3 regions of the Thauera sp. WB-2 genome follow, and region 1 is predicted to be linked to each of the others. Evidence: predicted binding sites of a transcription regulator. Region 1 holds the regulator's gene; each other region holds the start of a gene.
What was found. The regulator FliA, encoded in region 1, starts transcription of late flagellar genes. The targets are predictions, from matches to a motif close to CTAAAGTTNNNNNNNNNNNNGCCGNTA.
Positions count from the first base shown of each region.

Region 2: the regulator FliA is predicted to act here: its motif matches at 7,142-7,168, upstream of LQF09_RS11995 (YjfB family protein).
Region 3: the regulator FliA is predicted to act here: its motif matches at 5,789-5,815, upstream of LQF09_RS08545 (flagellin).

Region 1 covers NZ_CP088935.1:1,742,305-1,752,090, forward strand. Annotated here, with positions in the region: gene flhA (flagellar biosynthesis protein FlhA) at 1-1,500, shown strand, start outside; gene flhF (flagellar biosynthesis protein FlhF) at 1,651-3,150, shown strand; gene LQF09_RS07995 (MinD/ParA family ATP-binding protein) at 3,152-3,940, shown strand; gene LQF09_RS08000 (RNA polymerase sigma factor FliA) at 4,066-4,833, shown strand; gene LQF09_RS08005 (flagellar motor protein) at 4,880-5,620, shown strand; gene motD (flagellar motor protein MotD) at 5,634-6,467, shown strand; gene LQF09_RS08015 (PAS domain-containing protein) at 6,675-7,217, shown strand; gene LQF09_RS08020 (methyl-accepting chemotaxis protein) at 7,300-8,742, shown strand; gene parC (DNA topoisomerase IV subunit A) at 8,802-9,786, opposite strand, start outside.
Region 2 covers NZ_CP088935.1:2,612,182-2,621,967, forward strand. Annotated here, with positions in the region: gene LQF09_RS11965 (PilW family protein) at 1-849, shown strand, start outside; gene LQF09_RS11970 (pilus assembly PilX family protein) at 846-1,430, shown strand; gene LQF09_RS11975 (pilus assembly protein) at 1,445-4,669, shown strand; gene LQF09_RS11980 (hypothetical protein) at 4,707-5,030, shown strand; gene LQF09_RS11985 (type IV pilin protein) at 5,027-5,494, shown strand; partial or broken gene LQF09_RS11990 (IS5 family transposase) at 5,615-6,706, shown strand; gene LQF09_RS11995 (YjfB family protein) at 6,886-7,086, opposite strand; gene LQF09_RS12000 (YajQ family cyclic di-GMP-binding protein) at 7,267-7,752, opposite strand; gene ppnP (pyrimidine/purine nucleoside phosphorylase) at 7,771-8,094, opposite strand; gene LQF09_RS12010 (DUF2788 domain-containing protein) at 8,109-8,339, opposite strand; gene LQF09_RS12015 (argininosuccinate synthase) at 8,405-9,634, opposite strand; gene argF (ornithine carbamoyltransferase) at 9,702-9,786, opposite strand, start outside.
Region 3 covers NZ_CP088935.1:1,859,570-1,869,355, reverse strand. Annotated here, with positions in the region: gene LQF09_RS08555 (glycosyltransferase) at 1-3,373, shown strand, start outside; gene LQF09_RS08550 (tetratricopeptide repeat protein) at 3,374-5,698, opposite strand; gene LQF09_RS08545 (flagellin) at 5,918-7,399, shown strand; gene LQF09_RS08540 (flagellar protein FlaG) at 7,477-7,905, shown strand; gene fliD (flagellar filament capping protein FliD) at 7,933-9,357, shown strand; gene fliS (flagellar export chaperone FliS) at 9,377-9,781, shown strand.

The DNA.
Region 1 (9,786 bases):
TCCAAGTTCGTGCGCGGTGACGCCATTGCCGGCATCATCATCCTGGTGATCAACATCCTCGGCGGCCTCTTCGTCGGCGTCATGCAGCACGAGATGGCGGTGGGCGAGGCGGGGCGCACCTACACCCTGCTCACCATCGGCGACGGGCTGGTGGCGCAGATTCCGGCGCTGATCATCTCGGTGGCCGCCGGCCTGGTGGTGTCGCGCGTCGGCGACGAGGGCGACATTGGTGGGCTGGTCATTGCGCAGGTGTTCTCCAACCCCACGGTGATGACCCTGACCGCCATCATCATCGGCGTGCTCGGCCTGATCCCGGGCATGCCCAACCTGGTCTTCCTGCTGATTGCGGCCTGCCTCGGGGCGCTCGCGTGGCTGCGCCGGCAGCGCGTTGCCGAGGAGGTAGCGGCAGCACGGCCCGAGTCCGAGGCGCCCGTGCAGCAGCCTCAGGCCGATGCGCTGGAGGCGAGCTGGAACGACGTCTCGCAGGTGGACGTGCTCGGCCTCGAGGTCGGCTACCGCCTGATTCCGATGGTGGACAAGGGCCAGGACGGCGAGCTGCTCAAGCGTATCCGCGGCCTGCGCAAGAAGTTTGCCCAGGAGGTCGGATTCCTGTCCTCGCCGGTGCATATCCGCGACAACCTGGAGCTCAAGCCCAACGGCTACCGCATCGCGCTCAAGGGCGTCGAGGTCGGTGCTGGCGAGGCCTATCCAGGCCAGTTCCTCGCCATCAACCCGGGGCGGGTGTCCGGCCCGCTGGCCGGGCGCGAGACGACCGATCCCGCGTTCGGCCTGCCCGCGGTGTGGATCGACACGGCTACGCGTGACCAGGCGCATGCCCTGGGCTATACGGTGGTCGACGCGAGCACGGTGGTGGCCACCCACCTCAACCATGTCATCCTCAACCATGCTGCCGAACTCCTCGGTCGCCAGGAAACGCAGGCGCTGCTCGATCACGTGGGCAAGGATTCGCCCAAGCTCATCGAGGATCTCGTGCCGAAGACGCTGGCGATCGGTACCTTGCAGCGCGTGCTGCAGAACCTGCTCGAGGAAGGCGTCAACATCCGCGACATGCGCAGCATCATCGAGGTGCTGGCCGAGCATGCACCGCGTACCCAGGACCCGTTGCAGCTCACCACCCGCGTGCGCGAGGCGCTTGGGCGCGCGATCATCCAGAGCCTCTTCCCGGGCAATGGCGAAGTCCAGGTCATGGCGCTGGAGCCTGGGCTGGAGCGCATCCTGCTGCAGGCCATGAGCGTGGGCAGCGAAGGCGGGGCGATCGAACCCGGGCTGGCCGACACCCTGCTGCGCCAGACTGCGCAGATCGCCCAGCGCCAGGAGGACATCGGCCTGCCGCCGGTGCTGCTGGTGCCCTCGCAGTTGCGCACGCTGCTGTCGCGCTTCCTGCGCCGTGCGGTGCCCAGCCTCAAGGTCATCTCCAACTCCGAGGTGCCCGAGAGCCGCACCATCCGCGTTACCGCCATGGTGGGGGCGCAGGGCTGACCGCAGGCGCGCGCCAGGGTATCGCGCGGCGCGCGCAGTGAGGTCCGAATAGACGGGGTAAAGCCGCTTTATTCGGCCCCTGGGCATTGACGGGGTGTGGCGATAATTCCCATCAAGCAGTGGTCGACATCGACCGCCGGGAGAACCGCCATGAACGTCAAACGCTACTTTGCCCCTACCGCCCGTGAAGCCCTTCGCGCTCTGAAGGAGGCGCTCGGTCCCGATGCGATCGTGCTGTCGAACCGTGCGGTCGACGGCGGCGTCGAGATTCTTGCCCTGCCCGGCGACGCCGTCGGTGCGCTGCAGGCGGCCAACCGCGCCACGATGGCTGCGCGCAGCGGTGGCCAGGGCAGGGTGGCGGACGAGTCTGCGTCCGGTTCCCGCCCCCAGGCCGAGGCCGTTCAGCGTGCGCCCGCCCCCTTGGCCGATGAAGGCGATTTCCAGGTCAGTCTGTCTGCCCTGGCGGCGAGCGCAGCGCGCTCGGCGGCGCGCGGCGGACAGCGTGCGGAGCCGAGCGCGGAGAGCACCGGCCCGGTGGTGCGCCCGTTCAACCCGCCGCGGATCGAGACCGCCGATTACGCCATGCGTGGCCGCGAAGCCGTGCTGCGGTCGGCATCGGCGCGCGGTCGCAGCGATCAGGCGAGTGCGCCGGCAGTCACCCGTGCGGCGGCGCAGGGCGACGAGTTTGGCGGCGCACGTGTGCGCGAATTGCAGGAGACCAACGCCCGGCTGATGTCTGAACTGGCCGGCATTCGCGGCATGATCGAGCGTCAGCTGGCCGGATTCGCCTGGGGTGAGACCCGGCGCCACGCGCCCGCGCGCGCAGCGATGCTGGGCGAGCTGCTCGAGGCTGGGTTCTCGGCGGCCATCGCGCGCAAGCTGGTCGAGGCCGTCCCCGAGGATGCGAGCCGCACCGAAGCGCGCGAGGCAGTGGGCAGCATGCTCGACCGCATGATGCGTGCGCGCTCGTCCGACGAGGATCTGCTCGATCGCGGCGGCGTGTATGCCCTGGTGGGGCCGACCGGGGTGGGCAAGACCACGACCACGGCCAAGCTCGCGGCGCGCTGCGTGGTGCGCCATGGCGCCGGCAAGCTGGCCCTGATCACCACCGACGGCTACCGCATCGGCGCCCAGGAGCAACTCCGCATCTATGGCCGCATCCTGGGGGTGCCGGTGTATTCGGTGCGCGATGGTGCCGACCTGCGCCAGACTCTGGCGGGTCTGCGCAACAAGCACATGGTGCTGATCGATACGATGGGCATGAGCCAGCGCGATCGCCTGGTCGGCGAGCAGGCGGCGATGCTGTCGGCGGCCGGAGACGTGCGCCGTCTGCTGCTGCTCAACGCCACCGCGCGCGGGGATACGCTCGACGACGTCGTCCGCGCCTACGCCGGCAACGACCTCGCCGGCTGCATCTTCACCAAGGTTGATGAGTCCGCGGCGCTGGCGCCGGCGCTCGACGTGGCCGTGCGTCATGAGCTCGACATCCGCTATCTGACCAATGGTCAGCGTGTGCCCGAGGATCTGCACCTGCCCAATCGCGCCTACTTGCTGCACCGCGCGCTGCGCGAGCATGCGGGCGAGTCACCGTGGCGCCTCGATGGCGACGAGGCGGGCATGTTGCTCGCCGCAGCCGGCATGGGAGCCTGACATGATCGACGGACGCGAAGACCAGGCGGCAGGCCTCAGGCGCCTGTTCCGCCGCGCGCCGCCGGTGGTGGTGGCGCTGTATGCGTGTGGCCGGCAGCGCAGCCACACGGCCGTGCTTGCTGCTCATCGGCTGGCCGGCCGCGCCGAGCGCGTGCTGATTCTGGACGAGGCCCAGGGCCAGGACGCCCTGGGCGGCGTGCTGGGTACGGGCGAGGGCACGGACCTGCTGCAGGTGCTGGACGGGCGTACGACTCTTGCCGCGGTGGTGCAGCCGGTGCCCGGTCTGGTGGGGCGGGTGCCCGTGGCGGCGGCCGCGCTGGCCTTGCCGTTGCTCGACGATGCACGCCGTGCCTGCCTGGTCGAGGCGCTTCGCTTGCTGCACCGCCATGCGGGCTTCGTCCTCGTGCATGGCGCGGGCGAGGCGGCAGCGCAGCCGTCGCCCTTCGTCAATGCGGCGCCATGCCGGCTGGTGGTGGCAGAGGCCTGCGCGAGCGGTGCGACCGAGGCTTATCGGGTGATCAAGGGTCTGGCTTCGGCAGGTGCAGGTTCGGTGCATGTTGCCGTCAGCCGGGCGCGCGACCGCAGCGATGCGCAAGCCTTCTTCGCCACGCTCGAAGCACTCGTGCGCCGACATGTCGGTGTGCCGCTGGCCTGGCTCGGCGAGGTCGAACGCGATGACATCGCCAATGGTCTGCGCCAGCCGCTGCAGTGGAATTCGCGCGACGCAGGCGCTGCATTCATGCGTCGTATCAATGCCATGGCACGCGCACCACGTGTGATGCGTGCCTGAGTCCCGTCATGGCTTTCAATATTCCCGCTGGTAATCCCGCCCCCGCTGCGGGAAAATCACCGCCTCCGGTTAGCGGAGCCAGCGCGGGCAGGGGCTCGCGTCGTCCCAAGATACAGGTTGAATGGATGTACGACGCCAACGGCAACCTCGACAAGAGCAGCCTCATCGAAGCGTATGCGCCGCTCGTCAAGCGCATCGCCTTCCAGCTCATGTCCCGGCTACCGGCCAGCGTGGATGTGGATGACCTCATCCAGAACGGCCTCATGGGGCTGCTCGATGCGCTCGGCCGCTATGAAGAAGGCCTCGGTGCCCAGTTCGAGACCTATGCAGTGCAGCGTATCCGCGGCGCCATGCTCGACGGCTTGCGCGAGAACGACTGGCTGCCGCGCAGTTTGCGCCGCGACATGCGGCGTATCGAGGCGGCGATCCATGCGCTCGAGCAGCAGTTCGGCCGCCAGCCTTCGGAGACGGAGCTTGCCGAGTCGCTCGGGGTCTCGCTCGACGAATACCAGCGCATGCTGCAGGAGGCACGCGGCCACCAGCTCGTCTATCTCGAGGACTTCAACCGCGACGAGGACGACGATTTCCTCGAGCGTCACCTGGCAGCCACGGACAGCAATCCGCTCGACCTGCTCGAGGACAGCGAGATGCGCGAACGCCTGGTCAACGCGATCTGCGCGTTGCCCGAGCGCGAGCAGATGGTGATGGCCCTGTATTATGACGAAGAGCTCAATCTGCGCGAGATCGGTGCGGTTCTCGGCGTGACCGAGTCGCGGGTCTGCCAGTTGCACGGCCAGGCCGTGGCGCGCCTGCGTGCGGGGCTCTTCGAAGGCAGCTCCACGCTGCCACCACAACGCCGGCGCGGGCGACCGCCCAAGAAGGCGGCCAACTGAACACAAGCCCTGACAAGGATGCGTGTGCGTATCTTGACGCCTCATCATGGATAAGATCAGCCTCGTCGGCCTGACGCTCGGCATTGCGGCCATCGTGATCGGCCAGGTGCTCGAGGGCGGGCATATCTCCTCGCTGGTGCAGCCCACGGCCTTCCTGATCGTGATTGGCGGCACGCTGGGTGCGGTGATGCTGCAGAGCCCGCTGCGCAGCTTCGTCGAAGGCATGCGCATGGCGCGCTGGGTGTTCGTTCCGCCGGCGATGAGCTCCCAGGCGGTCATCGAGCAGGTCGAGAACTGGAGCCATGTGGCGCGCAAGGAGGGGCTGCTGACGCTCGAGAACCAGATCGAGAGGCTGTCCGACCCCTTCATGCGCAAGGGGCTGCAGCTGCTCGTCGACGGTGTCGAGCCCAACCGTCTGCGCGAGATACTGGAGGTCGAGGTCGGCGTCTGGGAAGGGCAGCTGCGCCAATCCGCGCGGGTGTGGGAGGCGGCCGGCGGTTACGCCCCCACCATTGGCATCCTGGGCGCAGTCATGGGCCTGATCCACGTGATGGAGAACCTTTCCGATCCGTCGCGGCTCGGTGCCGGCATTGCCGTGGCCTTCGTCGCGACGATCTATGGCGTCGGCTTCGCGAACCTGGTGTTCCTGCCGATCGCGAAGAAGCTCGTAGCCCATATCATCACCCTCACGACCCAGCGCGAGATGTTCATCGACGGGCTGGTCGGCATTGCCAACGGCGACAATCCACGCATCATCGCCAGCCGCATGCAGGGCTACGTCGTCTGAGGGCGGGGCGGCCATGCGGCGCAGGCGCAAGCTCGACGAAGAACATGACAACCACGAGCGCTGGCTGGTCTCCTATGCCGACTTCATCACGCTGCTGTTTGCCTTCTTCGTGGTGATGTATTCGCTGTCCTCGATCAACGAGGGCAAGTATCGGGTGCTGTCCGATTCGCTCGTCCAGGCGTTTCGCAACGTCACCGTCAACGACAGCAGCGAGCAGATCGCGCTGCCCCAGGTCACCGTGGTGCCACCCCGACCAGTCACTGCGCAGGCCGTCCCGGCGGTCGATCCGCAGGCCGAGGTCCGGCGCCGGGAGATGGCGCAGCGCATGCGCAACATGGCGGACGACATCCGGCGCGTGCTCAACCCGTTGACGCAGGCCGGCCAGGTCAACGTCACCGAAGGGGCATTCGGCGTCAGCGTCGAGATCAACGCCAGCCTGTTGTTCGCACCCGGCGATGCAGCGCTCGGCACGCAGGCGGTCAATGCGCTGCGGGCCGTTGCCCAGGTGCTGGCGCCGGCGGGGTTTCCGATCACCGTCGAGGGCCATACCGATGCAGTGCCGATCAGTACGTTCCGCTTTCCGTCCAACTGGGAGCTTTCGGCGGTGCGTGCATCCACGGTGGCGCGGCTCTTCATCGACAGTGGCGTGCAGCCCGATCGCTTGACGGTGGCGGGCTACGCGGACCAGCGCCCGGTCGCCGGCAACAGCACGGAAGAAGAGCGTGGCCGCAATCGGCGGGTGACGATCCTGATCGAGTCGCGGACGGCCGACGTCGCCCCCGATCCGCGGCCGGCCAGCATCCCTGCGGGCGATCCGATTCGCTCGATCCTGCCCGACGGATTCTGAGCCGCCGGGCAACGCCGCACGCCTCAGCTTGCAGGCCGTCTCCAGGGCGCAGGATATGTTTACAAGCGCCCTCAAGTTGGTCGCTGGCAGGCCGATATGAGCGATGATACGGCCATGCGGCGTATGCCCTGGACCTGCACTCGCAGGCCCTCGCTGCATGCGTTGCGACTGGTTTGCCCGCGTCCTGCTTCCTGGAGTGGTACCTGAATGAAGAGCGGCATTATCCCGGTGGATCGAGAGGTGCGTTTCGATGCGCATGAGATCATCGTCTCCAAGACCGACGTCAAGGGCATCCTCACCTATGCCAACCGCGTCTTCATGCGTGTTGCCAATTTTTCGGAGCGGCAACTGCTTGGCAAGCAGCACAACGTGATCCGTCATCCCGACATGCCGCGTGGGGCGTTCCGCTTGCTCTGGAAAACCCTGGGCGAAGGCCGCGAGTGGTTCGGCTTCGTCAAGAACATCACCGCCGATGGCGCCTACTACTGGGTGTTCGCGAACGTCACGCCCGACCATTCCGACGGCCGGCTGATCGGCTATTACTCGGTGCGCCGGCAGGCGCCGACCGGCGCGATACGGGAGATCGAGCCGCTGTATCGCGAGATGTGCGCAATCGAGGCCCGCGCAGGCGCCAAGGATGCGCCGGATGCCTCGATCGCCTGGCTCACGCGTCAGCTCGAGGCCCGCAGCACGAGCTACGAGGCCTTCGTGCTCGATTGCTACAAGCGCCACCTGAAGAACGGGGAGTGAGTCGATGAGCAGCACGAGAGTTCTCGCACAAACGAGCGGGACCAGCCGCGGGCGGCTGTTTGCGTCGCAGCAGTTCACCCTGATGTGTGCAATCTACATCGGCACCGTCTGGATGCTGGCTGGCTTCAATGTATGGACTTCGGGCTGGAATGTCCTCAACACCTTGCTGCCGCTGGGGACGCTGGCCTACGTCGTGTTTTCCTTCGTGCATCACCGCCGTACGCTGGACGCGGTGACCCGCCTCAACGAGGCGATCGTGGCGGCGCGCAAGGGCAATACCCACCATCGCATCACCAATGTCTCGGGTTTGGGCGAGATCGGCCACGTTGCTTGGAACTTCAACGACCTCATGGATGTGGTCGAAACCTACTTCAAGGATGTGTCGAACTGCTTCGAGCGGGCTGCACGGCGCGACTTTACCCGCCCTGCGCTCCCCATGGGTATGCCGGGGGATTTCGGCAAGTCCGAACACGAGATCAATCACGCGCTCGAGGCCATGCTCAAGGCGGACGAGTTCTCACGGCGCAACCGCCTGTCGGCCAACCTGCACGAGATGAACGCCGGCTCGCTGTTCAAGAACCTCAGGATCAACCAGAACGACATGCTCAACGTGTCCGAGCTGATGAGCGACGTACTCGACATTGCGGAGCGCAACGGCAGGGGGGCGCGTGACAGCAGCGAGACGGTGGCCGACCTGCGCGCCACCATGACCTCGATGCATGGCCGGATGCAGCGCATGGGGAGTGCGGCGGGGGAGTTGGGTGCCTCGAGCCAGGAGATCGACCACACGGTGAAGCTCATTTCCGAGATTACCGAGCAGACGAACCTGCTCGCGCTCAATGCAGCCATCGAGGCTGCTCGCGCCGGAGAGGTCGGTCGCGGCTTTGCCGTCGTTGCCGACGAGGTGCGCAAGCTCGCGGATCGCACGCGCCAGGCCACCGAGGAGATCGGCAAGGTCGTACGCAGCCTGCGCGCCTGCGTGGATGAGATGGTCGACCAGACCGGTGGGGTCAGCGGCCAGGTTGCGGAGGTTACCGACCGCGTGAGGCTCTTTGCCGATGGGTTCGCCGACGTGGCCCAGTCAGCCGACGAGACCATCCGCCTGATCGGTACTGCCCGCGAGCGAGTCTTCGGCACGCTGGTCAAGGTCGACCACATCATCTACATGCAGAACGCCCATGTCGCGGTGGAGAGCGGCGGGCGCGAGCGCGTCGAGGAAGTCTCGGTGACGGCGCGCACGTGCCGGCTCGGCCACTGGTACTACGAAGGCGACGGGGCACGGGCGTTCGCGGGAGCACCCGCCTATCGCAGCCTGGAGAGGCCGCACCATGCGGTGCATGACGGCGTGCAGCGTGCGGTGGAGGCTTCGCGGGGAGACTGGCTGCACGACGAGGCCGTCTTCAAGCGCATCGTGGACGAGATGCGCGCCGCCGAAGCGGCCAGCAGCGAGGTCATCCGGCTGATTGGCGAGATGATCGAGCACAAGCGGGTGGAGCAGGGGCGCAACGGGAACACCCGGCACTAGCTTGTGTCCGGGCATGCCGGCCGTGCCCGGCCCGAAAGCTGGGGGCACGGGGCGCTGCTTCAGTAGAGCTGTTCCGGCTTCACCTTCGGGGTCAGCGGCACGCCCTTGCGTGCACGCCGGTGGCGCAGGGGTTCGCGCTGCGAGGGCTTCAGTTCGATGCTCACCGCCTTGCCGCCGCGGCCTGAGCCCTTGACCGTGAGCACTGCGTCGTCTGCAGGTACGGCCACGGCGGCGAGCGTCTCGCCCTCGTCCAGTGCCATGACGATCACGCCACGTCCGCCGCTCTGGGTCTTCATTTCGGGGCGGGGGAAGACCAGCAGGCGGCCGTTCTCGGACGCCGCGGCGATCCAGTCGCCGAACACCCTGGCCGGCGCCAATACCTTCTCGCCCTTTTCCAGGCTCATGAAGGCCTTGCCCGCGCGCTGGCGGCTGCTGGCGTCCGCAACGCTGCACAGGAAGCCGTAGCCGCCGCTGTTGGCGAAGAAGTACACCGCGTCCGGCGTGTCGGTGACCACCTGGGCGAGCTTGCCGCCGTCCTGGAACTCGACCAGGGTGGTGATCGGCGCACCGTCGCCACGCCCGCCGGGGAGGTCGGACACCTTTACCGTGTACGCGCGGCCATTGCTGTCGATGACGATCAGCGGCCAGGTGGTGCGCGTCTCGATCACTGCGAAGCCGAAGTCGCCGGCCTTGTAGGCGATGCCTGCGGGGTCGATGCCGTGACCCTGGCGCGAACGCACCCAACCGTTCTTCGACACGATCACGGTGACCGGCTCGTCCGGCACGCTGATCTCGGCAGGTGCCACCGCGGCCACCGCTTCGACCAGGGTGCGGCGGTCGTCGCCATACTTCTTCGCGTCGTCCTGGATCTCCTTGAGGATCAGCTTGGTCATCGCCGCGCGGTTGTCCAGGATGTGCTGAAGGCCGGCGCGCTCGTCCTTGAGCTCGGCGAGTTCCTTCTCGATCTTGAAGCCTTCGAGGCGGGCCAACTGACGCAGGCGGATCTCGAGGATGTCCTCGGCCTGGGTCTCGGACAGGCCGAAG
Region 2 (9,786 bases), 870 kb from region 1:
GATTTCATCACGGCAGATCTCAGGCAGGTTGGCTACAAGGGCAGCTGCACAGGCCCGATGAATATCCTGCTGAACGAGACAAAGGCGAGTTACATCCCGGACAGGTTTGACCTCGACAATGCTCTGCGCGGCTGGGACGACAGCAGCGGCAGCGAGTCAGCCTCGATGAAGGGGTACGTGGCTGAGACCGACGTCATCCAGATCAAGCATGCTGGGGTTCCGCCCCGATGCCCTGCAACGGGCCTGCCCGTCACGGCGACTGGCAACACCCCGGAAACTGCCGCCACAATCAGTATCGACTGCACCAGCGGGATCAAGCAGGGCTCGATCATCGTGGTGGCGGACGCCCATGGCTGCGACATCTTCCAGACCACGAGCAACGACTCCGCAAAGTCGCTTGCGCGCGGTTCAGCTGCGGGATTCAACCCCGGTAACAAGGGTGGTAATGCCAGCTTCAGCCATCCATATGGCACAGACATGGAAATTCTTCTGTTCCAGAGCGCAACCTACTACATCGGGCGCGACCCGACCACAAACGAGCCTGGGCTGCGGATGATACGGTTCAATGAAGGGAATGACGTGGATGGCACGGCAATCATTGAGGAAGAGCTCGTACGCGGGATCCGAAGCATGCAGATCACCTACGGCATCGACAATGATGGTGACCGATCGATCGACGACTTCGTTGTGGCAAGCGCCGTGTCGAATTGGAATGCCGTCCTTGCTGTAAGAGTCGAATTGATAGCCCAAAGCACGGACGCGATAGACACCGCGGACGGCAAGGGAACTCGCGAGCGCCTGGAGCAGACCTTCTCGACCACGATCGCGCTTAGGAATCGCTTGCCATGATCAAGAATGAAAGATTGCGCGGCCGTGAACGGGGTGCCGTTCTCGTTGTCTCACTGATCTTGCTGCTCGTCCTCACCTTGTTCGGATTGAACAGCATGCGTGAAACGACAATGGAGGAGCGTATGGCCGGCAACTGGCGTGACCAGAATTACGCATTGCAGAGCGCCGAAGCTGCCCTCCGGGCCGGCGAGAATTTCCTCAGGCCACGTACGCTTCTCCCGGCTACTGGGGTCTACCCGGGCGGCTGCAGCCCTACCGCTTGCGAAGTGTTCAAGCACCGTCGGCTTGCGGGTGATGCCACCGTTCCGGACGCTACGGCGGACCTGCTCGCCAACAGCGCAACCAGCCGCAATCGCTGGCGGGATGCCTCAACCGTATACGCAGGCACCCTGCCCGGCGTCGCTACACCCCCTCGCTACCTGATCGAACACCGGGATTACGTTCGTGACCACCTCGTCACCGGCTTCGGCACCAGCCATGAGACCGGACGCGACCAGTACCAGGTCACCGCTCGTGGCACTGGCCAGACCGACGAAAGCGAAGTGATCCTGCAAAGCGCCTATTCCAAGCGCTTCAACTGAGGACGAGAGCCATCATGAGCAAGCCCCGTTCCCTTATGCGTGCATCTGCCCTTACGGTTGCTGCATGCGGCCTACTGCCCGCTGGCGCCAACGCCACCCCGAGCAATCTCGCCCTCGCGGACACCCCGCTCGTGGTATCAACCTCGGTACCCCCGAACGTCATGCTGGTGGTCGACAATTCGGGGAGTATGGAGGAAGTGATCTGGGCGCCTGGCTACGATCCAAACGTCACTTACCCAACCGCAAGCTTCATATTCTCCGGCGATGGCCGAGCTTACACCCTCAGTGCAACCTCGACCTATTTCTACGAGAGCTTTGGACGCGGAAGCTGCAGCAGCGGTTTTCGTGAGTTTCGGACCAACTCGGGTGCGGTGCGCTGCTTCAAGCTGCCGGTACCCAACGGCGCCTCCAACACGCGGTACAACGGAAACTATCTGCGCTACCTCATCGCCAATCATGCAAGCGGCGACCTGACGAGCGTACTACCCACTGGTTTTCGCATGTCGGTCGCCCGAGACGTTGCGCGCAATCTGGTCACCGCCAACCCCGGGGTTCGCTTTGGCTTGACCCGTTTCAACTTCAGTGAAGGAGGTACCGTCGTCGCAAACTGCGGTGCGACCACCACCACCTTGAACGCGCAGATCGATGCACTGGTAGCCAGCACCTGGACCCCGCTTGCCGAAACCCTGTACGAGGTCACACGCTATTTCCGCGGCATGTCGAGCTACTACAACACCGGCACCTATACGAGCCCGATCCAGTATCGCTGCCAGAAGAACTTTGCGATCGTCATCACTGACGGTCTCCCGACCAATGACATGAACTTCCCGGCCGATGACCCGGACGACGTAGCCGATACGTCTCGCAGTTTGCCGAACTGGGACAACCTCGATCCAGCAACAGGTACAAGTCCGCCTTTCCCGAAACACTCGGACGGATTCAAGACGGGCAGTCAGGCGAGTGAGGGCTATTCCCTTTACCTGGACGACATCGCCAAGTTCGCCTCGGATATCGACATGCGGAAAGGCGGTACGGACCTCGTAGGCGGCAGCTTCGATGACCCCCGCTTTCCGGAACAGAACCTGAGCACCTACACCGTTGGCTTCACGGTGGCCAACCAGATGCTGCAGGATGCCGCCGAGTACGGACAGGGCAAATACTACACGGCCAATAACGCCGAAGAACTCAACGAAGCGCTGCAGCGCGCCCTGCAGGACATCTACAGCCGGACGACATCGTCGAGCAGCGCCGCCGCAAACGCCGGGTTTGTAAGTGAGGGCACCCGCATCTATCAAGCCCGCTTCCGTCCTGAGCAGTGGGCCGGCATGCTGCTTGCTTTTGCAGTCGATGGCAGCCCGACCAGCCCAACTTACGGCCAGATCGTGCGTAGCGGAGCCTATACCGACGGCGCGATCTGGGATGCGGCGGAGCTCATTCCGGGACCGGCCTCCCGCCGGATCTTCACCCGCGGGACTGCTGGAATCCCATTCGACTGGGCCAACTTTTCCGCCGGTTTGGGTGGAGAACAGGAGCTATATTTCGATAATTCCCGGGATAAGTTCGACTTCCTACGCGGCACAGAGAATGCCGCGTTCCGCAAGCGCAGTACGCCACTGGGCGATATCGTGAGTTCCGCCCCCGTTTATGTCGGCCCGCCCAATGCACGCTATCCGGACTCGCTCGAGAGTGCCCCCTACTCCGCTTTCAAGACAACGTACAAGGATCGCGCGTCGATGATCTATGTCGGCGCAAATGATGGGATGCTCCACGGCTTCAGCGCCGCGAATGGCGTTGAACAGATGGCCTACATCCCGGGGGTGTTGCTGCCTCGACTGAAGTTGCTCGCCGATCCCAGCTACAACGACGCGCACCGCTATTTCGTTGACGGCTCGCCAACCGTGGTGGATGCGTTTGCGGGTGGAAGCTGGCGGACCGTGCTCGTGGGCGGTCTCAACAAGGGGGGTCAGGGTATCTACGCACTCGACGTGACCAATCCTAACGACTTCACGGTCAGCGCAGGCAACGCGACCAAACTGTCGATGTGGGAGTTCACCGACGCCAACGATGCCGACCTCGGATTCACCTACAGCCAGCCGGCCGTAGTGAAGCTGCCGAACGGTGTGTGGGCGGCTGTCTTCGGTAACGGCTACAACAACACCTTTCCGGACGGCCGGGTGAGCACGACGGGGACAGCGGCGGCGTACATCGTGAATCTCGCTACCGGCGCGCTGATTTCCAAAATAGACCTGAATACGGGCTTGACTGCCGACCCGACAGGTGGAAACCGTCCAAACGGGCTTGCCACCTTGGCCCCGGTCGACGTGGATGGCGACTTCAAGGTCGATTTCATCTACGCCGGCGATCTTTTCGGCAACCTGTGGCGAATCAATATCAACGCGGGCACGTCAGGCGCGCTCACCACGACCTCCACTCGTATCTTCAGCGCCTGCGGCGCAAATGCGTGCTCGGCGACCAACCGCCAGCCGATCACCACTCGCCCCACGGTAGTGCGCCACCCCAACGGCAATGGGACCATGGTGTTCTTTGGTACCGGCAAGTACCTCGAGACCTCCGATCGTCTACCCAAGACCGGCGGCCTGCAGTCGTTCTACGCCATCTGGGACAAGGTCCCCACCGAGACCGACGCCACCAAGGCCTTGGTGAGCCGTTCCTCGCTGCTACGCCAGGAGATCATCGTCGAGCAGAACTTCACCTTCGTGGAGGCTGGAGTCAGCACAACCCACCCGCTGCGGGTGACGACCAACTACAAACCCGACTGGAACACTCATGGCGGCTGGTACATCGACCTGCTCAGCCCTGGCATGACAGGCGACAGCGGCGAGCGTCAGGTGACCAACGCAGTCGTTCGCAACAACCGGGTGATCTTCACCACCCTGATTCCGACCGACGACCCCTGCCGCGCAGGTGGAGACAGCTGGCTGATGGAGTTCGATGCGGTCAGCGGATCCCGGCTGCAGTTCTCGCCTTTCGACCTCAACAACGACGGCAGCTTCTCGACCAAGGATTTCGTGACGATCAAGGTCGATGGCAAGGATGTGTCGGTGCCGGTGTCCGGGCGTAAGCTCGAGGGCGGAGCCGCCGCGACACCGTCGGTGATGGGCGCGGAAGGCCAGAATGAGTTCAAGTACATCTCCACCTCGGGTGGTGTGGAGGTAATCAAGGAGAACCCCGGCACGAACGACACCGACCGCCAATCCTGGCGCCAACTTGGTCGCTGAAAACAGCGAACGCCCCACGATGCAAATGGAGTCGAACATGTCCCGATTCGCAAGCACGATCGCCTTGGCTGGCTGCCTGGCCCTTGTCCCTGGGCTGGCCGCGGCCCAGTCACCTGCGACGACGCAAACCGCCCCCGCGCTGCATGGTCGTGTCACCTATCTGGAGCCGATCTCGCGTGTGGTGGGCATAGACGAAACACGAATGCCCTACACCAGCACCGCGCGCGTACTCGGTCTTGGCCCCCAACCTGCGCCGGTGGAGGCCTTGTGGCTCGGCGTCCTCGTCGAGGCCAGGCTGTCACAGCCCACTTCGCAACAGGAAGTGCAGGCTGTCATCGAATTCAAGGTCCTGACGGAATGATCACCACCATGAAGCACAACTCACCGAAGACGAGTGCGATTGCATCGTCGACAAGAGGCTTCAGCCTCGTCGAACTCATGGTGGTCGTAGCGATCCTCGGCATCATCATGTCGATCGCGTACCCGGGCTATCAGGAATATGTCGCCAAGGCACGCAGAGTGGATGCCAATACGGCACTGCTGGAGATTGCACAGATGATGGAGCGTTTCTATACGAACAACGGCCGCTATGACAAGGATGGCACAAGGCCGGCGTTGCCGTTCTCCACTGTTCCGAAATCGGGCGGCACTGCTTATTACAACATCAGTTTTGTGCCTGGCGTTACCGGCGCAAACGTCTATCGACTTCAAGCCGTTCCAGCGGGCATCATGGCTGGCGACAAGTGCGGCACCCTGACGCTAGACAATACCGGAACACGGGGAAACTCCGGTGGCTTGACAGGATCAGAGTGCTGGCCGAAGTAACCAGGGCGAGTTTGGATCCGCCCACTTGAACACCGCTGCTAAAAGCGTGATGCAAAAGGCTGTGAACGATCCGAAAAGCCGATTGTCATAGATTATCTCCAGACTCCTTGTCCTGCAACGATGCGCGCCCAACTCGACCCCCAGTCCTCGATGTTCCACTACTTCTCGCCGGAGTCGCGTGTGCCGGCGGATCATCCGCTGCGACGGGTGAAGCGTTTGGCGGACCGTGCCCTGGGCGCAATTTCTGGGGAGTTGGACGCACTGTACTCCTCGGTCGGTCGCCCATCGATTCCGCCAGAGCGACTGCTCAAGGCGCAATTGCTGATTGCGCTGTATTCGGTTCGCTCGGACCGGCAGTTCTGCGAACAACTTGACTACAACATCCTGTTCCGTTGGTTTCTCGACATGGATCTCGAGAGCCCGACGCTGGACCAGTCGAACTTCAGCCGCCTGCGCGAACGCCTTGTCGCCACCGACGTGGCTCGACGCTTCTTCGATGAGGTCGTCAATCTGGCCCGAAAGCAGAAGCTGCTGTCCTCGGACCACTTCACCGTGGATGGGACGCTGATCGACGCCTGGGCTTCGTTCAAGAGCTTCAAGCCCAAGGATGGCACCCCGCCCAAGGACAGTGATGACGGCACCGGGATGGTCGACTTCAAGGGCGAGAAGCGCTCGAACGCCACGCATCAAAGTACGACCGATCCCGAGTCTCGGCTCATGCGCAAGGGCAAGGGCCAGCCGGCCAAGCTCAGCTATGGCGGGCATGTGCTCATGGAGAACCGCAATGGGCTGTGCGTCGACATCCTCATCACCGAATCGACCCAGGCCGAGCACCGTGCCGCGCGGCAGCTGCTCACTCGCGCACGTCGACGGCACATTCACCCCAAGACGCTCGGCGCCGACAAGGGCTATCACGTGAAGGAATTTGTCGGGCACCTGCGCGAGCACGCGGTGCGACCGCACATCGCGCGCATCAAGGATCGGAAGACGCCCGGCCTGGATGGTCGAACCACCCGAACCAAGGGTTACCAGGTCAGCCAGCGAAAGCGAAAGCGCGTCGAGGAGATCTTCGGTTGGTTGAAAACGGTCGGCGGATTGCGAAAGACCCGTTTCATCGGCTAGGCGAAGACCCAGATGGCGGCCTTCATTTCTGGTGCTGCATACAACCTGCTCCGAATCGCGAAATTGAGCGTTTCGGAGGTGAAGGCATGAGCACAGGCGCGCAAACGGACCTTCGTGGTCGCCGTTGCGGCCACGAAGACAATTCGAACGCGGTGCGAAGGCGATTCCGGAAAACGATGTCACGATGAAATTCGACCTGAACCTCAGTGCTGGCGCGGCACCGCCGGCTTTTGCATCACGCTGCTAAAAGCGGTCCCTGCGGTCGACGGTTATGCCCACGTATCGATATACCCTCCCGCCGTGCCCCCAACCGCCGGTGCCGCAGCAGGCGCGGGGATAGCCTGGATCAACTGCATCGCGCTGTTGGCCTGGATGTCGATGGCCTTCTTCAAGACCTCGACGGACACCTCCTGCTGGAGTTGTGCCTGGCTGTTAGCAGTGGCTGCGGCGGCAATGGCGCTGGCGTCCATGATCAATATCCTCTCACTGCGATAGGGCTGCGCCATTGGCGGCGCTTGTGAGGAATAACGGCCACGCCGGCCAAAACTTGAACCCGCCGCCCGCCGGCCGCTGCGTGCAGGAGAACGGTGCTCTGACGTTCCCGCGATCACGCGCCGTTTCACCGCGGAATCGATCAGCCCGAGGTGATCTCAGTCGCGAAAATTCCCGTACTGGAGCGGAAAGTCGGTGATCTGTTTCTTGACCAGCGCGATCGCCTCCTGCAGCACGTCGCGCTTGGCGCCGGAGACGCGCACGGCGTCGCCCTGGATGGCGGCCTGGACCTTCATCTTGCTGTCTTTCAGCAGCTTGACGATCTTCTTGGCGAGGTCCTGGTCGACGCCCACGCGCACCTTTACTTCCTGCTTGACCTTGTTACCCGAGACCTTCTGCACGTCGCCGTAGTCCAGGCAGCGGACGTCGACGTTCTTCTTGGTCATCTCGGGCAGCAGGATGGTCTTGATCTGGTCGAGCTGGAAGTCGCTGTCGCCATGGATGGTGAGCAGCTTGTCGGCATGCTCGATCTTGGCGCTGGTGCCCTTGAAGTCGTGGCGCCCCTCAACCTTGCGGTTGGCCTGTTCTACGGCGTTGCGCAGCGAGGGCTGGTCGACCTCGGACATGATGTCGAAAGACGGCATGACTCCCCTCCTCCGCGATCAGCCGAAATGGCAGATGTAGTGGTAGGGCTCGCCAGCGACTTCGATGTCGAAGCTGGAATTGCCCGGCACGTCGAAGGACTCGCCGGCGCCGTAGGTCTTCCAGTCCGCCTCGCCTTTCAGGCGCACGCGGCAGCTGCCAGCGACCCCTTCCATGATCTCGGGCGCGCCCGTGTTGAAGGTGAGCGTCGCCGGCAGGATGACACCGACCGACTTCTTCGTGCCGTCGGCGAGCTGGATGCCGTGGCTGACGCACTTGCCATCGAAATAGACGTTGGCCTGGGTGGTGACGGTTACGCCGTCGAAGGTGGCAGTGATGACCATGAGATACGGACTCCTTATTCGATGCCGAGCAACTTCTGGATGATGCCCTTGGCGACGAAGCCGACGAAGCCCACGCCCAGGCCAAGGAACATCCACAGCATGCCGTAGCGGCCGGCCTTGGACTCCTTGCCCAGGTTCCAGATGATGAACATCATGAACAGGATCAACCCGGTCAGGCCGATCTGGAGGGCGAGATCCTCGAACTCGGTAAAGCTGAGTCCGAGGATGAAATCGTCGTTATTCATCGCAGCGTTGTATGGGGATTGAGCTTCGCAGCACAGGGGGGCGGATCAAGCCGCCCCCTTCGGGATCAGCTGCGCTTGGCCTTGGCGTTGGCGGCGATACGCATGCGCAGCGCGTTGAGGCGGATGAAGCCGTGTGCGTCCTTCTGGTTGTAGGCACCGGCGTCGTCTTCGAAGGTGGCGATCGTCGGGTCGAACAGCGAATCGGTCTTCGAGTCGCGGCCGGTAACAATGACGTTGCCCTTGTAGAGCTTGAGGCGCACCCAGCCATTGACGGTCTGCTGGGTGTGGTCGATCAGCGCCTGGATGGCCTGACGCTCCGGGCTCCACCAGTAGCCGTTGTAGATCATGCTGGCGTAGCGCGGCATGAGGTCGTCCTTGAGGTGGGCGACTTCGCGGTCGAGCGTGATCGATTCGATGGCGCGGTGGGCACGCAGCAGGATGGTGCCGCCCGGGGTCTCGTAGCAGCCGCGGCTCTTCATGCCGACGTAGCGGTTCTCCACCAGGTCGAGGCGGCCGATGCCGTGCTTGCCGCCCAGCTCGTTGAGCTTGGCGAGCAACTCGTGCGCCCTCATGCGCGTGCCGTTGATGGCAACGAGGTCGCCCTTCTCGAATTCCAGGTCGACGTATTCGGCGGCGTCCGGTGCGGCCTCGGGCGACACCGTCCAGCGCCACATCGACTCTTCGGCCTCGGCGGCCGGGTTCTCGAGGTGACGACCCTCGAAGGAGATATGCAGCAGGTTGGCATCCATCGAGTAGGGCGAGCCACCCTGCTTGTGCTTCATCTCGATGGGAATGCCGTGCTTCTCGGCATAGGCCAGCAGCTTCTCGCGCGACAGCAGATCCCATTCGCGCCATGGCGCGATGACCTTCACGCCCGGCATCAGCGCATAGTAGCCGAGCTCGAAGCGGACCTGGTCGTTGCCCTTGCCGGTGGCGCCGTGGGAGACGGCATCGGCGCCGGTGACGCGTGCAATCTCGATCTGGCGCTTGGCGATCAGCGGGCGTGCGATCGAGGTGCCGAGCAGGTACTCGCCTTCGTAGACGGTGTTGGCGCGGAACATCGGGAAGACGAAGTCGCGCACGAACTCTTCGCGCAGGTCGTCGATGAAGATGTTCTCGGGCTTGATGCCGAACTTGAGCGCCTTGGTGCGCGCGGGCTCGAGCTCTTCGCCCTGGCCGAGGTCGGCGGTGAAGGTGACCACTTCGCACTGGTAGGTGTCCTGCAGCCACTTCAGGATGACCGAAGTGTCCAGCCCGCCCGAGTAGGCGAGCACTACTTTGTTGACGTCGCTCATGCTGTTTTCCTGTTTCCTGCTGTGTTGCCGGCACACACGCCCGTGCATGCCGTGATTGTCTCGTAGCTCAGTTCTCGATGCGGCCAAGCATCAGGTATTCCATCAGCGCCTTCTGCGCGTGCAGCCGGTTCTCGGCTTCGTCCCACACCACC
Region 3 (9,786 bases), 120 kb from region 1:
TCCCTACCGCGTCAGTGCAATCGTTTCCACCTATGCCTCCGCAACATTCATCGCCGATTGTCTGGACGACCTGCTCAGCCAGTCGATTGCGGACGACACGGAGATCATCGTCATTGATGCTGCCTCTCCAGAGAACGAGGCAGAGATCGTGCGCGCCTACCAGGCCAAGCATGCCAATATTCGCTACCACCGGACTGCGGAGCGGATCGGCGTCTATGCGGCGTGGAATCTCGCCATTCGCATGGCGCAAGGTGCTTACCTCGTGTCGTGCAGTACCAACGACCGCCTCCGCCCCAACGCTCTCGAGCTGATGGCTAGAGTACTGGACGAACAGCCCGAGATTGCGCTGACCTACGGTTTCAGCTATCTCACCCGCACGCCGCACGAATCGTTTGCCCGTTTCAGCTATGCCGGTTGTTACAAATGGGCCGACTACAGCTATCGAGGACTCCTTAAAGAGCCTTCCATCGGTCCTCACCCAATGTGGAGGCGGCGCCTTCACGACGAATTCGGCTGGTTCGATGAGAGATACACCGCCATCAGCGACCAGGACTTCTGGCTACGCGTGGGGGCCCGCTACCCGATGCGATGTCTGTGGGACTTCACCGGCCTCTACTTGGTCAGCGACGACTCCCTTTCCGGCAACCGCGCACGTGCCCAGTCCGAATATCGCCAGATCGCAGAATGTCACCGTCGGGAGTATGCCTACGGCTTGTGGCGCGAAGGCCGCTACTTCACCACCGGCATGGCCCGGCGTATCGATGCGGAACTGGATGGCTGGATCGAAAAGCCCCAGTTCACGCTCTTCTTGCGTCACACCCAGGCAGACTTCCATGCGCTCTCCGCCACGATCCGTTCACTCACAGCCCAGTTGTACGGTGCATTCAGACTTGTTGTCCTATCACCTATCCAAGCCCCTCCGGGCATAGAGGGCGAACGGCTGGCCTGGATTCAGTGCCCCCCTTCGCAGTGGGCGGAGGCGGTAAACCAGTTGGCAGCTGGAGTCGACGAACGCCATGCGACCTGGGTGGCCGTGCTGGCGGACGGCGACCGACTGCCCGAACGCGCCTTGCTCACGCTTGCCCTGGACATCCATTCGCACACGGCATGGCAGCTCCTTTATGTCGATGAAGATGAAATTGACGCTGAAGGGAAACACCACAGTCCCCACTTCAAACCGGCTTTCGATCCCGACCATGTTTTAGCCACCCCCTACATCGGCGAAGTACTCTTCTTCCGCGCGGACCACCTCGCCGACCTCGGTGGGCTGTGTTCTGCCCTACCCGAAGCGGAGACCTTCGATCTCATGCTTCGCACGCTGGAATCCTGTTCCCCGGAGGCCATCGGCCACGTCCCAGACGTGCTGTTACACCGTCCCGCGGGCCGCTGGTCCCCCTACCCGCAGCACAGCCACGCTCAGGCGGTGGCCGACCACCTCGGCCGTAAGGGCATCGACGCGTCGATACGTTTCGACGAAGGGCAGCCGCTACGCTTGGATTTCCAGGTACCTGCCGCCAAAGCCATCCCTTCCGTAGCGATCGTCATCTACCCCGCGACCTGCCAGCTTGCTGCCCTCGAACAGGCCATCACCAGCCTGCTGGAGAAGACCCCGCCCCAGCCACACACGCTCTATCTGATCAACCCAGGCCCTCGTCATCCGGACATCTGGCGTTTTCTAACCCAGCTCGAAAGCCTCGGGCTGCCCAATGTGGTCTTCCTGCCCGCCCCATACGATGAAGGGCTAGTGCGGATCCTGCAGGAGGCAGTCGCCCGGATTACCGATGACTTCCTCGTTTTCTGGGCGGATGACAGCGTGGCGGTACAAACCGACTGGCTCACACCGCTGCTCAAACAGTTCAGTCGCCCCTCATCACCCGTCGCCGTCGGACCGCGGCTGGCCAATGCCGCCGCGCAACTCATCAGTGCGGGAGAGATCATGGGACTCTGTGGCCCATCAGGCGCACCCTACAAAGGGGTATTTCTCGACTATCCGGGCGAAAACGCCTGGCTGCAGTCAGACCATCGCGCCCGGATTCTGGATCGCCGCTGCCTGCTGGTACGCAGGTCCACCCTCGCCGCCGCAGGAGGCCTGGATACGGCCAGCAGCGAAGAGCATTGGGCCGCGGAGCTTTGCCTGCGCCTCGGGACGCTCGGCCCGCTGCTATGGACGCCAAGCTCCACTGTCATGGTGCGCGAATCGCTCGAACAACTTGAGCAGGAGGACACCTCAAGGCGCAAGAGCGAGTTGGGAGGGGCCACGATAGCCACCCTTCTGCGCTGGCAGACCCAGATAGCAAATCAAGTCGCTGCCGAGCCGCACCTGAACATGGAAGCAAGAGACCTGATACCCGAGACGCGCAGCGCGCTCACCTATGCTCCGTTGGCCAGCCTCGGCCTTCCGCGAATCTACGCACACGCCGCCGACCGCGAAGGTTGCGGCCACTACCGCGTTCTCCAGCCGCTCGAAGCCCTGCTGTCGAACGCGCGGGTCAGTGGCGGCGCAGCCACAGACCCCCTGCCCCTTGCACGGATGGTCGCCGACGAATTCGACACCCTGATCTTCCAACGACCGCACACTGCGCCCGTACTCCGTGCCATGCACCAATACCGGCAACTGAGCAGCGCGTTGCGCATCTTTGAAGTAGACGACCTGCTCACCGACGTTCCGGAGAGCAGTCCCCATGCCCGTGACTTCGGTCCGGACACCATCGCACTGTTCAAGCAGGCGCTCGGCCTGTGTAACCGCCTGGTGGTCCCCACCGAGGCGCTCGCTCAAGCCTATGGTCAGTTGGTGGATGAGGTCAGGGTCGTGCCAAACTACTTGCCGAAGCGGGTCTGGAACACCCTGACACCGGCCAGAAGATCCGGCAACCGCCCGCGGGTCGGCTGGGCGGGCAGCATCTCCCACCTCGGCGACCTGGCATTGCTGACCGATGTCGTGAAAACCCTGGCCAATGAAGTCGACTGGGTCTTTCTCGGCACCTGCTCTCGGGACATGCTTCCCTACATCAGTGAGAAAAAAGCTGCCGTTTCCTTCTCGCAGTATCCCGCGGCCCTGGCCAGCATGGGCCTAGATCTCGCCATTGCTCCGATCGCCAGCAATGCATTCAATGAGGCCAAGAGCAATCTCAAGCTACTGGAGTACGGCATCCTCGGCTACCCCGTAGTGTGCTCCGACATCGGGCCATACCGGCAAGGGCTCCCGGTCAAACGGGTCACCAACACACCCCAGGCATGGATTGCGGCAATCCGGGAACGTATCCACGATACGGATGCGGCCCGGCAGGAGGGCATAGCCCTGCGAGCCCAGGTTCGCCAGCACTGGATGCTGGACGACCATCTTGACGAATGGCTTGCTGCATGGACGCGTTGATCAGCCGGCAACATCGATATGCGCCACCGGCAATCCGCGCTGGTGGCGCTGCCACGCTTCCTCAAGTCCTGCTCCAAGGTGTCGAGCAAAGGCCTCCGCATCGAAAAGAGCAACCTTGTCTCGTGTCTCACGCAATTGATTCCGTAGCATTGCCCTCATTTCGACATTGCGAATGAGTTCAACGATCAAGCGCTCATAAGTTGTTTCATCGTTGGCAACGAGTTGGGGCAAACCCGCGGCGTGTAGAATGCTCGCGGAAACTCGCGACACGAAGGAGTCACCGCAGATTGCCAATTGGGGCACCCCTGCCCACAGCGAATCACTTGCCGTTGTGTGGGCATTGACCGGAGATGTATCGAGGGTAAGATCGGCTTGCCCCAACCTGCCCAAATGTTCGGCAGCAGGAACCCGCGGCGCCCAAACGAGCCGCTTGCGTTCAATGCCCGCGGCGGCGGCCTCGCGCAAGAACACCCCCTTGGCACTTTCCGGCCCATCCAGCAGCCAGAGCACTGCGTCAGGACACTGCCCAAGCACCCGCATCCACAACGCAAAGGTTTCCCGGGTGATCTTGTAGTACTGATGAAAGCCCGCCAGCACGACAGCACTCTCCGGAAGCCCCAGGCTCTCTCGGTCCGGCGTCCGGCCAATAACCCGCAGACGATCATTGGGCTGATAGCAGGCAGGCAAACGCAAGACCTGCTCGCTGTAGCCGCCCTCCATGCCAGGCGGAATGACGACGGCGTCTGCAATGACGTAGTCGATCCAGGGCGCCCCCATGGTGCCGGGAAAGCCCAGCCACTGCATCTGGATCGGTGCCGGCCGATACGCGAGAATTCCTGCCCGGTAACCTTGGGTCCATCCCTTCAGGTCAATGGCAATATCGACGCCATCGGACTGCAGTCTCCTGGCCGCGTCGATGTCGGACATCGCTGCAACGTCCACCCACCGCGGGATTGCCGACTGCAGTCGACGTCGGTATTCATCGCCCTCAGTCACTCGGGGGCCGTAATCGTAAGCAATTAGATGGAACCGTGCCGGATCCAGCGCCTCAAGCACGCCCACCAGAAGATGCGCCGTCGCATGATCCCTGAAGTCGGCGGACAACAGGCCCAGTCGCAATGGCCCACGAGCGGACGCGGCGCCTGTTCGCGCCACAGCTACCCTCGCCACATACTGCGCCGCAAAATGCTCGGCGACAACGCGCTGGTCTACCGGGCCCGTACCTGGCGTGGCAAGGTAGGCAAACGGCGACGGTAGCACATGCGCCTGACTTTGCAGACCCTCGCCGAACTGCTGGAAGAACGCGGCTTCGATCAGCTCAGCCCCGTCCCAGTCGGCAAGCTGCCGGCAAGCATGCGCCGCCTGCAGCATCCAGTCGATTCTCGGCTCGCGCTTGATTGCCTCGATCAAGGCCTCACGCGCGGTCTCGTTGTCACCGAGATCGGCGCTGGTACATCCCAGGTTGTAGTACGGGTCCGGGAACGCAGGATCACACTCGATCGCCCTCAGCAACATGGTTCTCGCCTGCATCAGCTGTCCGGCGTCGCGCAGCGCCACCGCCGCATTGTTGCAGGCCTGCGCCCACTCGGGAGCCAGGCTCGCAGCGCGCAGTCCCGCCTCCACTGCATCCTGAAACCGCCCCGCCCCCCTCAACGCAACCGACAGATTGGACCAGGCGACCGCATCGCCAGGCACTGACTTCACGGCGGCGTCCAGAAGCACGAGCGCCTCATCGATCAGCCCTTGCTGCAGCACGATGCCGCCAAGCATTGCCGCCGCACCCGCGTCCGCAGGCAAACGCTCGAGGTTGACCCGGCAGAAAAGTGCCGCACGGTCGAGGTCGCCGAGCTCAGCCAGCAGTTCACGGCACAGGCGCGCGAGTTCGGCATCAGATGGGGCGAAATCGAAGGCCCGCCAGAAATGGTCCAGCGCTTCGGCACGCTGGCCAACCTGCAGCAGGACACACCCGAGATTGTGGTTGAACGCCGAACTGACAGGCTGTAACACCAACGCCCTCCGATGGGCGTCCAATGCATCCTCGAACAACCCGCACGATGCGAGCGCATTCCCAAGGTTGCTCCAGGCCTGTGCGTCGGATGGCGCCAGGCGGACGGCAATCCTAAGCGCGGCCACGGCCTCCTCACTTCGACCGGCAAGCTGCAGCGCGCAGCCATGGAGCTTGTGGACAACCTGATGTCGCGGATGCCTGGCACCGAGTTCTGCCGCCAGCGCAATCGTCCGATCGTAACGCCCCTGTGAAAAGAGGCTGGCGGCCTGACTCAATAATTCCTGATCACGAGCCGATAAAGGAAGCTGGACCTTCATTCACACCCTCTGTCACATGGAAGCAAGCCGGCCCGCATCTTAACCGCCCGCCTCCGCGACCAGTGCAGCAAGCAGCCCCGGCGAATATTCCTAAAGTTCAGCGACGGCCGACCGTTAAAGGTTCCAAGAGTGCAGCTGGCAGGTTTCGCAGGCTGGCTCGCAGAGGACAACCCGGCCACCGCCGGAACATTTTTGATACTTCTCTAACGGAGAAAAATCATGTCACAAGTGATCAACACCAACGTTCAGTCGCTCAACGCCCAGCGCAACCTGAGCACCTCGGGCGGCTCGCTGGCCACCTCACTGCAGCGCCTGTCGTCGGGTCTTCGCATCAACAGTGCCAAGGATGACGCCGCAGGCCTCGCGATTTCCGAGCGCTTCACCGCCCAGATCCGCGGCCTCGACCAGGCCCGCCGCAATGCCAACGACGGCATCTCGCTTGCGCAGACCGCCGAAGGCGCCCTGCAGTCCTCCGGCGACATCCTGCAGCGCATCCGCGAACTGGCCGTGCAGTCGTCCAACGCGACCAACTCCGCCTCCGACCGCCAGGCGCTCAACGCCGAAGTCAACCAGCTCACGTCCGAACTCGACCGCATCGCCAAGACCACCGAGTTCAACGGCTCCAAGCTGCTCGACGGCTCCTTCGGCAGCGCCACCTTCCAGGTCGGCGCCAACGCCGGCCAGTCGATCTCGGCCAGCACCGCCAACTTCTCCACCAGCCAGTACGGCAACTACCGGATCGGCTCCAAGGTCGCAACGGACGCTGGCGCCAAGGGCGACCTGACGGCAGGCAGCACCGCCAATGCGATCGCCTCGAACGCGGCGGCTACCAGCCGCGTCGCCGGCGGTGACATCACGATCAGCGGCGCCACCGGCTCAGCCACGGTCACGATCGCGGCCGGCGCATCGGCCAAGAAGGTGGCAGAGCAGATCAACGGCGAAACCGGTACCACCGGGGTCAAGGCCTCTGCCAAGACCGAGATCGACGTCACCGCAATGACTGCGAACACGTCCTACAAGTTCGACGTCAGCTCGGACAACGCAACCGCGGTCACCATCTCCTTCACCCTGGGCGCAGCGGTGGACAAGGACGGCCTGGCCTCGGCAGTAAATGCCTTCAACGACGTCGCCTCCAAGACCGGCGTCACAGCCCGCGTCAATGACGGCGGCGACGGCATCACACTGCTCAATGCGAACGGCGAGAACATCACCATCGCCAATGCGGCCAGTGGTTCGGCGACGGCAACCGTCGGTGGCACATCCACCGCTGGAGGCGCGAGCGCGGTCGCCACCGGCCAGCTGGTCCTCGATTCGGAGAAGTCCTTCAGTATCGAAGCAGCGAACACGACCGATTTCTTCACCGCAACAGCGGCTGCAGGTCAGTTGCAGAAGGTGAGCGACCTCGACGTGAGTTCGGTCGACGCAGCACAGCGGACGCTGGCGATGGTCGACTCTGCACTCGCCGCGGTGAACAGCCAACGTGCAAAATTCGGCGCCCTGCAGTCGCGCTTCGAGACCACGATCGCCAACCTGCAGACCAGCACCGAGAACCTGTCGGCCTCCCGCAGCCGTATCCGCGACACCGACTTTGCATCGGAAACCGCCAAGCTGACCCGCGCGCAGATCCTGCAGCAGGCTGGCACGGCGATGCTGTCCCAGGCCAACGCCCTGCCGCAGAACGTGCTTTCGCTGCTCCGGTAAGCGGTGTAGGCTAAGTTGCTTGGCACGGCGCGGGGTTCGCAAGGGCCCCGCGCCGTTACACCATGAGGGTGACCACAATGAACATCTCTTCGGTGAATACCTCGGTTCCGACCGAAAACCTGCTCCAGACCACATCCAGCGCCCGCAGTCCGTCGGCCGAACGGGCCGCCGCTACGGACGCAAGCAGCACGGCAAAAACAGGTGCAGCCGCCGCCGGGGCCCGTACAGAACAGAGCAAGCGCACCGCGGCCGAAGACGCCGCCGCAGCGCAGAAGCCCAGTTCGCTCGAGCAGGTCGAGCAGGCAATGGACGAAGTCCGCAAAGCGATTTCGCCTGTGGCACGCGACTTGCTTTTCTCTATCGATGAAGACACCGGCAGAACGATCGTCAAGGTCGTCGATGCCAGCACCGACGAAGTGATCCGCCAGATCCCTTCCGAGGAGATCATTTCCATCGCCAAGGCGCTGGATAAATTGCAGGGCCTGCTGGTCGAACAGAAGGCCTGACCCGAACAGCAGACAGGAGGTTCCGACATGGCAACGATCACGAGCGGTGGTTCGATCATCGACATCAACTCGATCGTGCGCGGCTTGATGTCGGTGGAAAGCCGCCCCCTGACCCTGCTGGCACAGCGCGAGGCGAGCCAGCAGGCCAAGTTGTCCGCCTTCGGCCAGATCAAGGGCGCATTGTCGTCCCTGCAGACCGCCACCGACGGGCTCAAGACCGCAACCAAGTTCTCTGCCACCAAGGCCAGTGTGGCCGGCGACGCCGGCTTCACTGCCAGTTCCGGTGCGGGCGCCGCAAACGCGAGCTATGCGGTGGACGTGCTGCAGATGGCCAAGATCCAGCGCGTTTCGACCCCCGTGGGCGGCAGCTTCACCCCCGCGGCAGGCAAACTCACCATCGAGTTCGGTACCGTCACGGACGCTGGCTCGGGCAAGTCCTTCACGAGCGACAGTCCCCCTCGCACTGCCAGCCTGGACTTCGAAGGCAGCACACTGGAAGAACTGCGCGATGCCATCAACGGCAACGCGGCGCTCGGCGTCAAGGCCAACATCATCAACAACGGCACGGCCAAGCAGCTTGTCTTGAGCGGTACCGCCACGGGCGCCAACATGGCGTTCAAGCTGACGGGCGAGGACGGGCTCGAGGATCTGAGCTTTGACCCGGCCGCAACACCCCTGCCAGCCGACAAGATGTACTCGGTACAAGCGGCGCAGGATGCGCGCATCCGCGTCGATGGCATCGAAGTCACGCGCGGCAAGAACACGATCACCGACGTCATCGACAACGTGACGCTCACACTCACCAAGGAGCCGGTCGCGCCGGCCGCAAGCCTGAGCGGGACCCTCTCGGTGAGCGAGGACCAAAGCGCGGCAAAAACTGCCGTCGAAGCTTTCGTCAAGGCCTACAACGATGTCGCGAGCACCCTGGCCAGCCTGACCGCTTACAACCCCGATAACAAGACCGGCGCCACACTCACGGGCGACTCCACTGCACGTAACATCCAGAGTCAGTTGCGCAACGCACTGGGCGCCTCGATCACTGGCCTGACGGGTGCGAATTCGCTGTCTCAGGTCGGCATCAGCTTCGACAAGGACGGCAAGCTCGCGCTCGACAGCACCAAGTTTACCGCCGCACTCAACGATACGAGCAAGGACGTTGCGGCCTTTTTCACTGGCAAGGACGGCGTAAAGGGTTTTGCCTCAAGCTTCAGTGCCCAGCTCGACGGACTCATTGCCCGCGACGGGCTGATCAACAGCCGCACCGAGGGCATCAACTCCACCATCAAGTCGCTGACGACGCAGTACGACACGATGGAGGCTCGCCTGGCGAAGATGGAAGAGCGTTATCGTAAGCAGTATTCCACCCTCGACACACTACTCAATGGCCTGACCCAGACCAGCACCTACCTCATGCAGCAACTGGCCAACCTGCCGTCCATCGGGCGATCCTAGCAATCGGAGCAAGATCTCCATGTTTGGTACTTCCTACCCCAATCGCGCCTCGGCCTATGCCCGCGTCGGCAATCAGACCAGCGTCGAGTCTGCTTCCCCGCACAAGCTCATCCTGATGCTGTACGACGGCGCCCTTCTGGCACTGGGCACCGCGACGGTGGCGATGCAGAACAAGGACATCCCGACCAAGGGCAAGTCCATTTCCAAAGGCATCGACATCATCATGAATGGCCTCAAGGTCAGTCTCGACATCGAGGCTGGCGGCGAGTTGGCGGAGCGTCTCGACGCCCTTTATGAGTACATGGCCGATCGCCTGCTGCACGGTAACCTGCACAACAACCAGGCGGCGATCGAAGAGGTCATCGGGCTGCTTGGCAGCCTGCGCGAAGCGTGGGCGGCGATCGAGTCGCAGGTTCAAGGATAGGAGCG